4 regions of the Streptomyces sp. WMMC940 genome follow, and region 4 is predicted to be linked to each of the others. Evidence: riboswitches for the same ligand, from Rfam matches in the RefSeq annotation. Region 4 holds a riboswitch; each other region holds the start of a gene.
The links. A riboswitch is a leader RNA that binds a small molecule or an ion and turns the genes downstream of it on or off. The one in region 4 is predicted to bind cobalamin.
Positions count from the first base shown of each region.

Region 1: linked by a shared signal. The riboswitch ahead of O7595_RS10505 (ribonucleoside-diphosphate reductase subunit alpha) and the one ahead of O7595_RS31280 (energy-coupling factor ABC transporter permease) in region 4 are both predicted to bind cobalamin.
Region 2: linked by a shared signal. The riboswitch ahead of O7595_RS29655 (ABC transporter substrate-binding protein) and the one ahead of O7595_RS31280 (energy-coupling factor ABC transporter permease) in region 4 are both predicted to bind cobalamin.
Region 3: linked by a shared signal. The riboswitch ahead of cobN (cobaltochelatase subunit CobN) and the one ahead of O7595_RS31280 (energy-coupling factor ABC transporter permease) in region 4 are both predicted to bind cobalamin.

Region 1 is NZ_JAPZBC010000001.1:2,425,855-2,428,740, reverse strand. Features, by position in the region: gene O7595_RS10505 (ribonucleoside-diphosphate reductase subunit alpha) at 1-2,041, opposite strand, end outside; cobalamin riboswitch at 2,167-2,306, opposite strand; gene O7595_RS10500 (YbdD/YjiX family protein) at 2,536-2,742, opposite strand; gene O7595_RS10495 (carbon starvation CstA family protein) at 2,757-2,886, opposite strand, start outside.
Region 2 is NZ_JAPZBC010000001.1:6,711,632-6,714,517, forward strand. Features, by position in the region: gene O7595_RS29655 (ABC transporter substrate-binding protein) at 1-1,024, opposite strand, end outside; cobalamin riboswitch at 1,246-1,436, opposite strand; gene O7595_RS29660 (Lrp/AsnC family transcriptional regulator) at 1,819-2,301, opposite strand; gene O7595_RS29665 (hypothetical protein) at 2,380-2,748, opposite strand; gene O7595_RS29670 (UdgX family uracil-DNA binding protein) at 2,745-2,886, opposite strand, start outside.
Region 3 is NZ_JAPZBC010000001.1:3,611,996-3,614,881, forward strand. Features, by position in the region: gene cobN (cobaltochelatase subunit CobN) at 1-973, opposite strand, end outside; cobalamin riboswitch at 1,011-1,147, opposite strand; gene O7595_RS15860 (hypothetical protein) at 1,205-2,521, shown strand; gene O7595_RS15865 (precorrin-8X methylmutase) at 2,518-2,886, shown strand, end outside.
Region 4 is NZ_JAPZBC010000001.1:7,089,297-7,092,182, forward strand. Features, by position in the region: gene cbiQ (cobalt ECF transporter T component CbiQ) at 1-488, opposite strand, end outside; gene O7595_RS31275 (energy-coupling factor ABC transporter substrate-binding protein) at 495-869, opposite strand; gene O7595_RS31280 (energy-coupling factor ABC transporter permease) at 866-1,558, opposite strand; cobalamin riboswitch at 1,588-1,808, opposite strand; gene O7595_RS31285 (PTS-dependent dihydroxyacetone kinase phosphotransferase subunit DhaM) at 1,825-2,229, opposite strand; gene dhaL (dihydroxyacetone kinase subunit DhaL) at 2,226-2,822, opposite strand.

The DNA of each region.
Region 1 (2,886 bases), 4.7 Mb from region 4:
GGATCCAGTTCAGGCCCTGCACCGAGCCGCCCGAGTCGCGCAGCGCCTCACGCGTCTGGGCGTCCCACACGCCGAGCTTCTTCAGGTCGTCCACCAGGTAGGAGTTGACCTGGAGGAACTCGCCCGAGAGGGTCTCGCGCTTGAAGAGGTTGGAGACCTGCGGCTCGATGCACTCGTACACACCGGCGATCGACGCGATCGTCGCCGTCGGCGCGATCGCGAGGAGGAGCGAGTTGCGCATGCCGGTGGCGGCGACGCGCTCGCGCAGCGCGGCCCAGCGCTCCGGCCAGGCGAGTTCCGCGTCGTAGTGGTCGGGGTGCAGCACCCCGCGTGCGGTGCGGGTCCGCTCCCAGGCGGGGAGGGGCCCGTTGCGCTCCGCGAGGTCGCAGGACGCCTCGTAGGCGGCCAGCATGATCCGCTCCGCGATCCGCGTCGACAGGGCCTTCGCCTCGGCGGAGTCGAAGGGCAGCCGCAGCCTGAAGAAGACGTCCTGGAGGCCCATGGCGCCGAGGCCCACCGGGCGCCACTTGGCATTGGAGCGGCCGGCCTGCTCGGTGGGGTAGAAGTTGATGTCGACGACCCGGTCGAGGAAGGTGACGGCGGTGCGGACGGTGTCGTCCAGCCGCTCCCAGTCGATCACGTCCCCGCCGTCGGCGGCGTCCTGCACCACGAACGCGCCGAGGTTGACCGAGCCGAGGTTGCAGACGGCGGTCTCGCCGTCGTCGGTGACCTCGATGATCTCGGTGCAGAGGTTGGAGGAGTGGACGACGGTGCCGGGCTCCGCGGTCTGGTTGGCGGTGCGGTTGGAGGCGTCCTTGAAGGTCATCCAGCCGTTTCCGGTCTGGGCGAGGGTGCGCATCATGCGCCCGTAGAGCTCACGGGCGGGGATGGTGCGGCGGGCGAGTCCGGCGGCCTCCGCCCTGCGGTAGGCGGCGTCGAAGTCGTCGCCCCACAGGTCCACGAGGTCGGGCACGTCGGCGGGGGAGAACAGCGACCAGTCGGCGTCGGCGTTCACCCGGCGCATGAACTCGTCGGGGATCCAGTGCGCCAGGTTGAGGTTGTGCGTGCGGCGCGCCTCCTCGCCGGTGTTGTCGCGCAGCTCCAGGAACTCCTCGATGTCCGCGTGCCACGTCTCCAGGTAGACACAGGCCGCGCCCTTGCGCCGACCGCCCTGGTTGACGGCCGCCACCGACGAGTCCAGCGTGCGCAGGAAGGGCACGATGCCGTTGGAGTGCCCGTTGGTGCCGCGGATGAGCGAACCGCGGGAGCGGATGCGGGAGTACGACAGCCCGATGCCGCCGGCGTGCTTCGAGAGCCGTGCGACCTGGTGGTAGCGCTCGTAGATGGAGTCCAACTCGTCCAGCGGCGAGTCCAGCAGGTAGCAGGACGACATCTGGGGGTGCCGGGTGCCGGAGTTGAAGAGCGTGGGGGAGGACGGCAGGTAGTCGAGGCGGCTCATCAGCCCGTAGAGGGAGGCCACTTCGTCCAGGGCGCGCAGGGAGTCGTCCTCGGCGAGACCGCAGGCGACGCGCAGCATGAAGTACTGCGGGGTCTCGATGACCTCGCGGGTGATGGGGTGCCGGAGCAGGTAGCGGCTGTAGAGGGTGCGCAGGCCGAAGTAGCCGAAGCGGTCGTCGGCGGCCGGGTCGACCAGCGAGTCGAGGCGCCGGGCGTGGGCCTGGACGAACGCGGCCGTGCGGTCCGCGATCAGCCCCTCGCGGCTTCCCACGGCGATGGAGGCGGAGAACGCGGTCGCTCCCTGCCCGGCGGCCTCCTCCGCGATGGTGAGGGTGAGCAGCCGGGCCGCGAGCCGGGAGTACGCCGGGTCCTCGGAGATCAGGCCGGCGGCCGCCTCCGTGGCCAGTTCGCGCAGTTCGGCCTCGTCCGAGCCCGCGTGCCGGCCCCGGAGGGCGGCGGCGGCGACCCGGCCGGGGTCGGCGTCGGGCAGGTCCGCGGTGAGCTCGGTCAGGGTCCGCAGGAGCGCGGTGCCTGGTCCGTCGGCGAGCTGCGCTGAAGCAGGATCGGGCGGCGCGATGGTCACGGGGTGCTCTCCCTCGCTCGGTTGGGGGCCGGCGGGGCAGGGGCACGGACGCACACCCGGGCAGGGCGGACCGCGTCCACCGGCCTTTTCCGCGAGGCCCGGACGTCTGGGCACCCGGGCCGGAGGGTCCGGGCGCACCGTCGGCAGGTCCTCGGACTCACGGGCGTACGAGGACCTGGATCAGGCCCGCGCACACCGTCACACCGTTGCGGGACAGTTCCGGATTCCCACCGGATTCCCCTGCGGCGACAGCGAGCATGAGCATACATGTGGGGGCGGTGAGTTGCGGAACCCCCCACATGTTGTGTCGTGACCGCTCGAGGCCCGGGCACGGAGACGGGCGGACACGGACGCCCGTCCGGTCCGGGTGTCCGTACGGAGCCGGGCCGCGCCACGGTGCCGTCAGGGCAGCGTGCCCCGCGGGTAAGGCGACGGGCCTCCGCGTTCCCCGGCGGGGAACGCGGAGGCCCGTGTGCGGCCTTCGGCGCGGACGCTCAGCAGCAGCGGAACCCCTTGCGGGGGTCGGCCTCCCGCTCGTCCATGCGGCAGCGTTCGAACTCGCGGCGGGACATGACCTCCGCGTCGGGGTCGTGCGACCGTGCATGGGCCACGTAACGGTCGTACACCGACTCGCCCGAGACCTCGCGCACGTACCAGCGGATCCAGTTCACCGCCCGCCGTACTCCGCCCACCGCAGTCATGGCTCCCACGGTACTCACGCCTTGCCGCTGCCCGCGGCCTCGGAGTCCGCGGCGCCGGCCGACTCGGGGGCCGGGGCGCCGGCGCCGACCGCCGCGAGCTCCGCCTTCTCCTCCCTGGTGGCGAACAGCCCGGCGGGCGCGACC
Region 2 (2,886 bases), 380 kb from region 4:
TCACGGTGTCGGCGGTGGACTTCCACGGCTGGTCGGCGATCCAGACCGGCGCCTGGCCGCCCTTGGCGTACACGGCCTCGAAGTTCAGCTGTACGTTGCCGGTGCCGGCCGCGCCGGCCCACGGGTAGGTGCCCCCCGCGTCCTTGATCAGCCGGGCGGCGTAGCTGCCGCCGGCGGGCATGTACCAGGTGCCCTGGTACATCGTGCCCGGCAGGACCTCGACGGGCTTGCCTGCCTTCGCTGCCCGCGCGCCCTTCTCGGCGACCTTCCGGTAGTCACTCTCGATGGTGTCGAAGACCTCGCCGGCGCGCTTCTCCGCTCCGGTGAGCGCGGCCATCGCCTTGACCCACTCGGCACGCCCGAGCGGACTGGCCTCCAGCCACTCGGCGTTGGCGACCACGGCGATGCCGGCCTGGCGGAGCTTGGGGTACTGCGGGTCGTCGGTGCCCTGGGTCATCAGCACGTCGGGCTTGGCGCCGATGACCGTCTCGGCGTTGAGGGTCTGGTCCTTGGCGTACTCGGTGACCTTGCCCGCCTTCACCCGCTCGATGACCTCGGCGGAGGAGATGGCCGTGGTGCTCGCGACACCCGTCAGCACGTCCAGGGTGCCGGTCTCGGTCAGCAGCGGGAGGTGGGTCGTCGAGGCGGAGTACAGGCTCTTGACGGGTACGGTGATCTGCTGCGCGGACGCCAGTTCACCGGTCAGCTCGGGCTTCGGAGCACCGCACTTGACCAGCACGTACGACTCTGGCTTTCCCTTGGGGAAGGGCTCCTTGACGGTGAGGACCTGGTAGCTCTTCTCGTACCGCAGCGTGAAGTTCCCGGCGTGCTTCACCCTCGATTTGACCGGAAAGTAGTCCTTGGCCGGGTCGAAGTCCTTGATGCAGCCCTCCCCGGCCACCTGGGCCTTGGCGTCGGCTGACTGGTCGGCTCCGCCTCCGCAGGCGGTGAGCGTGAGGGCGGCGATCAGGAAGGCCCCCGCGGCGGCCTGACGGTGGACGGGCATGACGGATCGTACGGACAAGGTGACTCCTGGTGGCGTGCGTGGGCAGCACGCATCGACGTGGCGCGCGATGCGGCGTACGGGAGGAACCCGCTGAGGGAGGAGGTCGTCAGAACCTGGAAGAACCCGGCTTACGAGTCAAGCCGGACGGGTCGACCCTGAAGGGCCACTGCAGCGTGAAGCTGCCACCGCACGTGAACAGGCACACGGGTGCCACCGCCTCTCCTGGGGAAATCCGCCCCGTACTTCGAGGTGCGACGGCGTGAGTCTCCTGACTCGGGATCACAGCTTCTCCGGCCTTCCCACCCCGCACGGGGCGGTGGCCATGGGTGGAGTCGCTCCCCCTACACAGTGGCGGTACCGTGCCGGAATCTCACCGGCTTCCTCGTTCCGCCGTCGCTTGACGGACGGAAGCATCGCAGAACCGGCCCCGGCCCCGCCAGACCCACACCTGTGCGACCGGCCACAGAGAGCGCTGTGCGAGCCGGACTTGTTGGCGAGTCTCGCGCGTCTGACCGGCGGCATCGGTGTCACTGCGGGGCGACCGTCACCCTGAACGCTGCTGGACGCGCCGATCTCAGCGATCTGTGGCTGCCTCAGCCGGACGACGACCTGCTCGCCTGCCGCACGGCAGACAGCCGCGCTGCCTTCGACAGTGAAGCCCTGAAGTGGCAGAGCGTTCGAGCAACGCGGCTGTGTCGACGGTCTGTTCGACCGCGATCCGGCCTCCTTCCACCGGGTCGGGGAACCGAGCGGTGCTCGAGGTGCGCGCAGTGCTCATGCCCCAGAATGCCGACCTGCCGTCCGGGCCGGGGTCAGCGCACCGTGCGGGTGCGCCGGCCGACCGACTCGACCAACGGCAGCATCCGGTGCGGCACACGTTCCCGCAGTGCCATCTCCGTCCGTGTGCGGACGACGCCCGGCAGATTGATCAGGCGCTGGATCACGTCCTCCAGATGGCCGTTGTCCCGGGCTACCACCCTGGTCAGCAGGTCTCCGCCGCCCGTGATGGAGAACGCCTCGACGATCTCGGGCACCTCGGCCAGCGCATCGCCCACATCGTCCAGATGACCCTGGGTGACCTCGATGTGGACGAACGCCAGCACCGGATGACCGAGCGCGGCGGGGGACAGCACCGGACCCGTGCCCGTGATCACACCGTTGCGTTCCAGACGGTCGATCCTTGCCTGGAGGGTTCCGCGCGCGATGCCGAGGACGCGGGCGTACTCCCGCACGCTGGTGCGCGGCTGCTCGATCATCAGCCGCAGGATGCGGGTGTCGAGTTCGTCCACCGCCATGGACGTCGGCCTCCCTGAAGCGCGTCGTTTCCCCTCCGCGACTGTACCAATGGCCCAGTAAAACGGGCCCCACACTCCTCAGGTCTCCTCCTCCAGCCGGATGGCGGCTTTGAGGTCCTCGTGCGCCTTGCCGGGCTCGCCCTCCTGGGATTCGAGCAGCGCTGCGGCGATGGCGTCCAGCTTCCGCTGGAGCGCACGCTCGCTGCGCAGCTCCGAGTTCTTCAGCAGCGCCAGCAGCATCAGGGTGACGGCGGTCATGCACTCCCCGGCGAAGATCTTCCACTTCAGGGAGACGTCCGCGAAGTGCACCGCGACCACACCGGCGACCACCAGCAGACAGAACCCGAAGAAGGCCGGTGAGCTGGTGAAGTTCGAGGCCTTCTCCGCCAGCCGGTCGAACTTCCGAGGCCTGGGCCCGCCGCGGTCGGCGGGATGCTGCGTCGTCATCGTCCGCTGCCCCCTTCCTGCCGGCCGAGGGCATCGGCCACGACCCTCAGATCCGCCACCAGCCCTCCGTACACCTCGTCCCGGTCGTCCGCACGCAGTACGGCCGATGGATGGATCGTCGCCACCAGGCCTCGGACG
Region 3 (2,886 bases), 3.5 Mb from region 4:
GCCGGGCGTGGCGCACGGCGATGCCCGCGACGCGGGCGGCGCGCTCGGGGTCGGCGACGTACGCCGGGAGGCCGTCCTCGTCGATCTCCTTGAACGAGAACGGCACGGTGATGAGGCGACCGTCGAACTCGGGGACGGCGACCTGGCCAGCGGCGTCCAGCGGGGACAGCCCTTCGTCGCTCTCCTCCCAGGCGCTGCGCGGCCCGGTCAGGCACAGGGCCTGCAGCACGGGCACGTCGAGCGAGGCGAGCGCGCCCGCGTCCCACGCCTCGTCGTTCCCTCCGGCCTGGGCCTCGGCGGGTCGGGTGCCGCCGGCGGCGAGGACGGTGGTGACGACGGCGTCGGCGTCGCGGAGCCGTTCCAGCAGCTCCGGCTCGGGGGCGCGCAGCGAGGCGACGTAGAGCGGGAGGGCCCGGCCGCCGGCGTCCTCGACGGCGTCGCACAGGGCGCCGACGAAGGCGGTGTTGCCGCTCATGTGGTGGGCCCGGTAGTAGAGCACGGCGACGACCGGGCCGCTGTCGCGACGCGGGGTGCGCTCCAGCTCGCCCCACGTGGGGGCGGGCGCGGGCGGTGCGAAGCCGTGGCCGGTGAGCAGGACGGTGTCCGACAGGAACCGGGCGAGCTGCTCCAGGTTGTCCGGGCCGCCGTGGGCGAGGTAGGCGTGGGCCTCGGCCGCGATGCCGATGGGGACGGTGGACGTCTCCATCAGCTGGGCGTCCGGGGCCTGTTCGCCGGTGAGGACGACCACCGGCCGGCCCTGCGCCGACAGCGCGTCGAGGCCCTCCTGCCAGGCGCGGACACCGCCGAGGAGGCGCACGACGACCAGATCGATGCCGTCGAGGAGCTCGGGGAGCCGGTCGAGTGGGAGGCGGGAGGGGTTCCCGAAGCGGTACCGGACCGGGCCCTCGGCGGCGCGGGCGCTGAGCAGGTCGGTGTCGGAGGTCGACAGCAGCAGGATCGTCGCGTGCGTCATCGCGTGCGCAGGCCTTCCTCGGGGTTTCCGCGCCCCGGGTGGTCGTGGTCGGCGGGAGTTCCTGACTCACCGGACCCCGTCGCCGGGACCCGGTTCACAGTGGCGGGACCGCGCCGGATTCCCACCGGGCTTCCTCCCTAGGGCCCTGGGACCCTGTGCCGTTCTGCATAGTAGAGGCTGCGGCCCGCCGGCAGGGCGGCCACCTGGAAGGACGTGGGTATGCTCGCCGCCATGCCGCCCACACCCACAACACCCCCGGACCGGGGCGAACCCCGCATACGGGACCGGAGTGACGCCTGCCCGGGCGCGCTGCGGCTGCATGCGGCGGACGACGGGCGGCTGGCCCGACTCCGCCTTCCCGGCGGTTTGCTGACCGAGCATCAGCTGCGTGTGCTGGCCACCGCGGCCGAGCGACTGGGCGACGGGGCTCTGAGCGTCACCTCCCGGGGGAACGCCGAGCTGCGCGGCCTGGCGGACGGCTGCGGGGCGGAACTGGCGGAACTGCTGCGTGACGCCGGGCTGCTGCCCGCCGAGGCCCATGAGCGGGTGCGCAACGTCGTGGCCTCGCCGCTGGCCGGACTGGACGGACTCGGCAGCGCCGACGTGCAGTTGTGGGCCCGGGAGCTGGACGCCCTGCTGTGCGCGAGCGACCGGGCGGCGAGGCTCTCGGGCCGGTTCCTGTTCGCCCTGGACGACGGCCGGGGCGATGTCGCCGGACTCGGCGCGGATGTGACGTTGCTCGCAGGGACGGACGGGCGCGCGGTGCTGCGGGTCGGGCGCCACGCCTTCCGTGTACGTGCCACCGACGCCGCACGCGCGGCGCTCGCCGCGGCGGAGGCGTTCCTGACCGCGGCCGCCGGGGCGGGCACGGGCGCGTGGCGCGTGCGGGAGCTGCCGGAGGGGCAGGACATCGACGTGGACGGGTGGCTGGTGCGAGCGGGGGTGGCGGCGGAACCGCTCCCCCTCCTCACCGGAACGGAATGCTCCACCCCGGATCCGGCCCCGGGCCCGCCTGTGGATCGGCCCGAGGGGCCCGGCACCGGACCGCTGCCCGGTGTCGTGGAGGGACCGGACGGCTGGACCGTGTCCGTCGCCGCTCCACTCGGTCGGCTCACCGTCGCGCAACTGCGGCAGCTGCTGCCGGCGCCCGCGGACGAGGTGCGGCTGACCCCGTGGCGCGGGGTCGTCGTGCCGGGGTTCGCGGACCGCGGCACGGCGCGGGCGCGGCTCGACACCCTCGGGCGGGCGGGTCTCGTCACCGGCACCGACTCGCCCTGGTGGGGGGTGGGCGCGTGCACCGGCCGGCCCGGATGCGCCAAGTCCCTGGCCGACGTGCGGGCCGACGTGACCCCCGGCCGGGGCGGCCTGCCCGTGTACTGGTCGGGCTGCGAGCGGCGCTGCGGCCGTCCGCAGGGGGAGTACGTGGACGTCGTGGCCACCGGGGACGGCGCGTACCGGGTGACCGCGCACGGCACTTCCGTACCCGTGCCGTCCCGCGCCGAGCTCGAAGGCACCATCGCCACAGCCCGAACCCGTACGACGAAATGAGCGACAAGACCGTGTTCGACTACGAGAAGGACGGCGCGGAGATCTACCGCCAGTCCTTTGCCACGATCCGCGCAGAGGCCGCGCTCGACGCGCTCCCGGCCGACGTCGGCCAGGTCGCGGTGCGGATGATCCACGCCTGCGGCATGGTCGACCTCGTCCGCGACCTCGCGTACTCGCCCGGGGTGGTGGCCCGGGCCCGAGAGGCGCTGCGCTCAGGGGCCCCGATCCTGTGCGACGCGCAGATGGTCGCCAGCGGCGTCACCCGCAAGCGGCTGCCCGCGGGCAACGAGGTGATCTGCACGCTGTCCGAGCCGTCCGTGCCGGAACTGGCCGCACGGCTCGGCACGACCCGCAGCGCCGCCGCG
Region 4 (2,886 bases):
CGGATCCGGTGCACCGCGTCGAGCAGCAGGAAGCCGATCCGGTACATCACGAGGGCCACGTCCACGACGGGCCCGGGCACCCCGGCCCGGACCAGCCGGGGCAGCACGTCCGACACCGGCGTGGTGAACGCGAACAGCAGCACCCCGAGCGAGGCGGCGGACGTCCGCAGCAGGAGCCGTACGGCGTGCGCGGGGCCGTCGGGCGCGAGCGCCAGGAAGCCGTCGGGGCCGCCCACCGAGAACAGCAGGGGAACGGCACCGGTGACGCAGAACCCGAGCGGAATGCGCCACGCCCGCCACAGCTGGCGCGGCGCCACCCCGGCGGGCCCGAGCAGTACGGACACGACCGCCGCGGCGACCAGGACGGCACCCGGCCACGGCGGCAGCGCGACGGCGCAGACCGTCAGCCCGAACCCGAGTGCCGCCTTCTCGCACGGATGACGGCGGCGCCAGCGACTGCTGTGCGCCGCCGCGTCGATCGGCAGCATCGGCGGCTAGGCGCCCGGGCCGGCGGTGTCGGCAACCCCCGCGGAACCGGCGGCCGGCGTCTCCGCCTCCCCGGCCGCCGCCCGCGCCCCACCCTGCCGGCGCCCCTTGCGCAGCCCGAAGTAGTAGGCCAGGACACCGGCACCCAGCGCCGCCTGGAGGGCGAACAGCGCCGACTCGACCTCCCCGGACGGAGGTTCGTAGAGCGGCGCGAACCACGGCTCGTAGTCCGGCGCGATCTCCGTGATCGCGGTCTCCGCCTCCCCGTCGGCACCCGCGAAGGGCTCCTCCTTGTGGTCGCCGAGGCCCAGGGCGAGCGGCAGCACCGCCAGCGCCGCCACGATCGCCAGCAGCAGCGTGTTGATCTTCGCGTTACGGCTCATCGGACCGCGGCCTCCTTCTTGGCGCCGCCCTGGAGGAGCACTCCGAGGCGGGTCAGCTCACCCTTGCTGGACTGCACGAGCAACCGCATCACCAGCACGGTGAGCAGGCCCTCGCTCACGGCCAGCGGGATCTGGGTGAACGCGAAGATGCCGCCGAACTTGGCCAGGGCGCCGGCCACGCCGCTGCCCGGGTCGGGGAATGCCAGCGCCAGCTGCACGCTGGTGACGCAGTACGTGGACAGGTCCGCGACGAACGCGCCGAAGAAGACGCCCACCATCAGCGGCGCCCCGGACCGGCGCAGCAGCGCGTACACCGCGAACCCGGCCCACGGCCCGACGATCGCCATCGAGAACACGTTCGCACCGAGCGTGGTCAGTCCGCCGTGGGCCAGCAGCAGCGCCTGGAAGAGCAGGGTGATCGTGCCGAGCACTGCCATGATCGGTGGCCGGAACAGGATCGCGCCCAGCCCCGTGCCGGTCGGGTGCGAGCAACTGCCGGTCACGGAAGGGATCTTGAGCGCCGAGAGGACGAAGGTGAAGGCGCCCGACGCGCCGAGCAGCAGGGTGGACTCGGGATTCGCCCTGACCTCACGGGTGAGCGCCCGTACGCCGTGGATCACGAAGGGGGCGGACGCGACGCCCCAGGCGGCCGCGTGCACAGGGGGCAGAAACCCCTCGGCTATATGCATGGTTGGGAGACCCTCTCCAGCACCTCGTGGATGGACAACGCGCCCCGGCCGGTCTCCTGGCTGACGGGTCCTGCCGCCCGGGCTCCGCCTTCCCGGACACCACGGTCTCCCGTGGCGGTCCAGTGGCTTCCTTGCGGAGAGAGCCGGACTTCCCGATCACAGTGGCGAGGGCCGCACCGGTACTCCACCGGTTTCCCGTTCACCAAGGCCCTGCGACATTAGTGCGTTGACCAGGTCCATCACAAGCCGCGCGCGGATGCGTACGGTCACACCTTGCGGTAGTCGTACGCCTCCGCGGCCGCCGCCTCCACCGCGTCCAGATCCGCGCCGGCGGCCGCGGTGACCACCGCGGCGACGGCGCCCTCCACGAACGGCGCGTCCACCAGCCTGGTCTCCTCCGGAAGTTCGTCGCCCTCGGCCAGCAGCGCCTTGACCGTCAGCACGGCGCTGCCGATGTCGACCAGCACGGCCACTCCGGCGCCCCGGTCCACCTCGTGCGCGGCACGCGCCGTCAGCTCCGAACTGGTGCCGAGGCCCCCGTCCGCCGTCCCGCCCGCCGCGGCGACCGGTACGGCGTCGCCGGAGCCGGCCAGCCTCCGGGCGAGGTCGGCGACCGACTCCGCGACCTGCGCGCTGTGCGAGACGAGGACGATCCCGACCGGGCCGGTCATCGCGCGGCCTCCTCGAGGGCCCCGACCAGCAGGGCGGAGGACGTCGCCCCCGGATCCTGGTGCCCGATGCTGCGCTCGCCCAGATAGCTCGCCCGCCCCTTGCGGGCCAGCATCGGCACGGTCGCCGCCGCGCCCTCGTCGGCGGCCTCCCGCGCCGCCGCGAAGGACTCGTCCAGCGCCGCGGCCGCGGGCTCCAGCGCGTCCAGCATCGTCTTGTCCCCGGCCTTCGCGCCGCCGAGCTGCGCCACCGCCGCGATCCCCGCGCGCAGCGCCTCGGCGAGCTGCGCCCGCGACACCTCGGGCTCGTCGCCGAGCGCCTTTCCGGCCCGCCGCAGCAGCGTGCCGTACAGCGGCCCCGACGCCCCACCGACCGTCGAGATCAACTGCCGCCCGGTCAGCATCAGCACGGCACCGGGGGTGTCCGGCGCGTCCTTCTCCAGCGCCGCCCGCACCGCCGTGAAACCCCGCTGCAGATTCGTTCCGTGGTCGGCGTCCCCGATCGCGGCGTCGAGCTCGGTGAGCCGGCCCGCCTCGCGGTCCACCGCCTCGGCCAGGGCGTTCATCCAGCGGAGGAAGAAATCCGCGTCGAGCACAGCGTCTCCTTCTCGTGGCGCACCGGTTTCCCCGCGCGCGTCGTCGCGGCCCGCGGACGCGAAG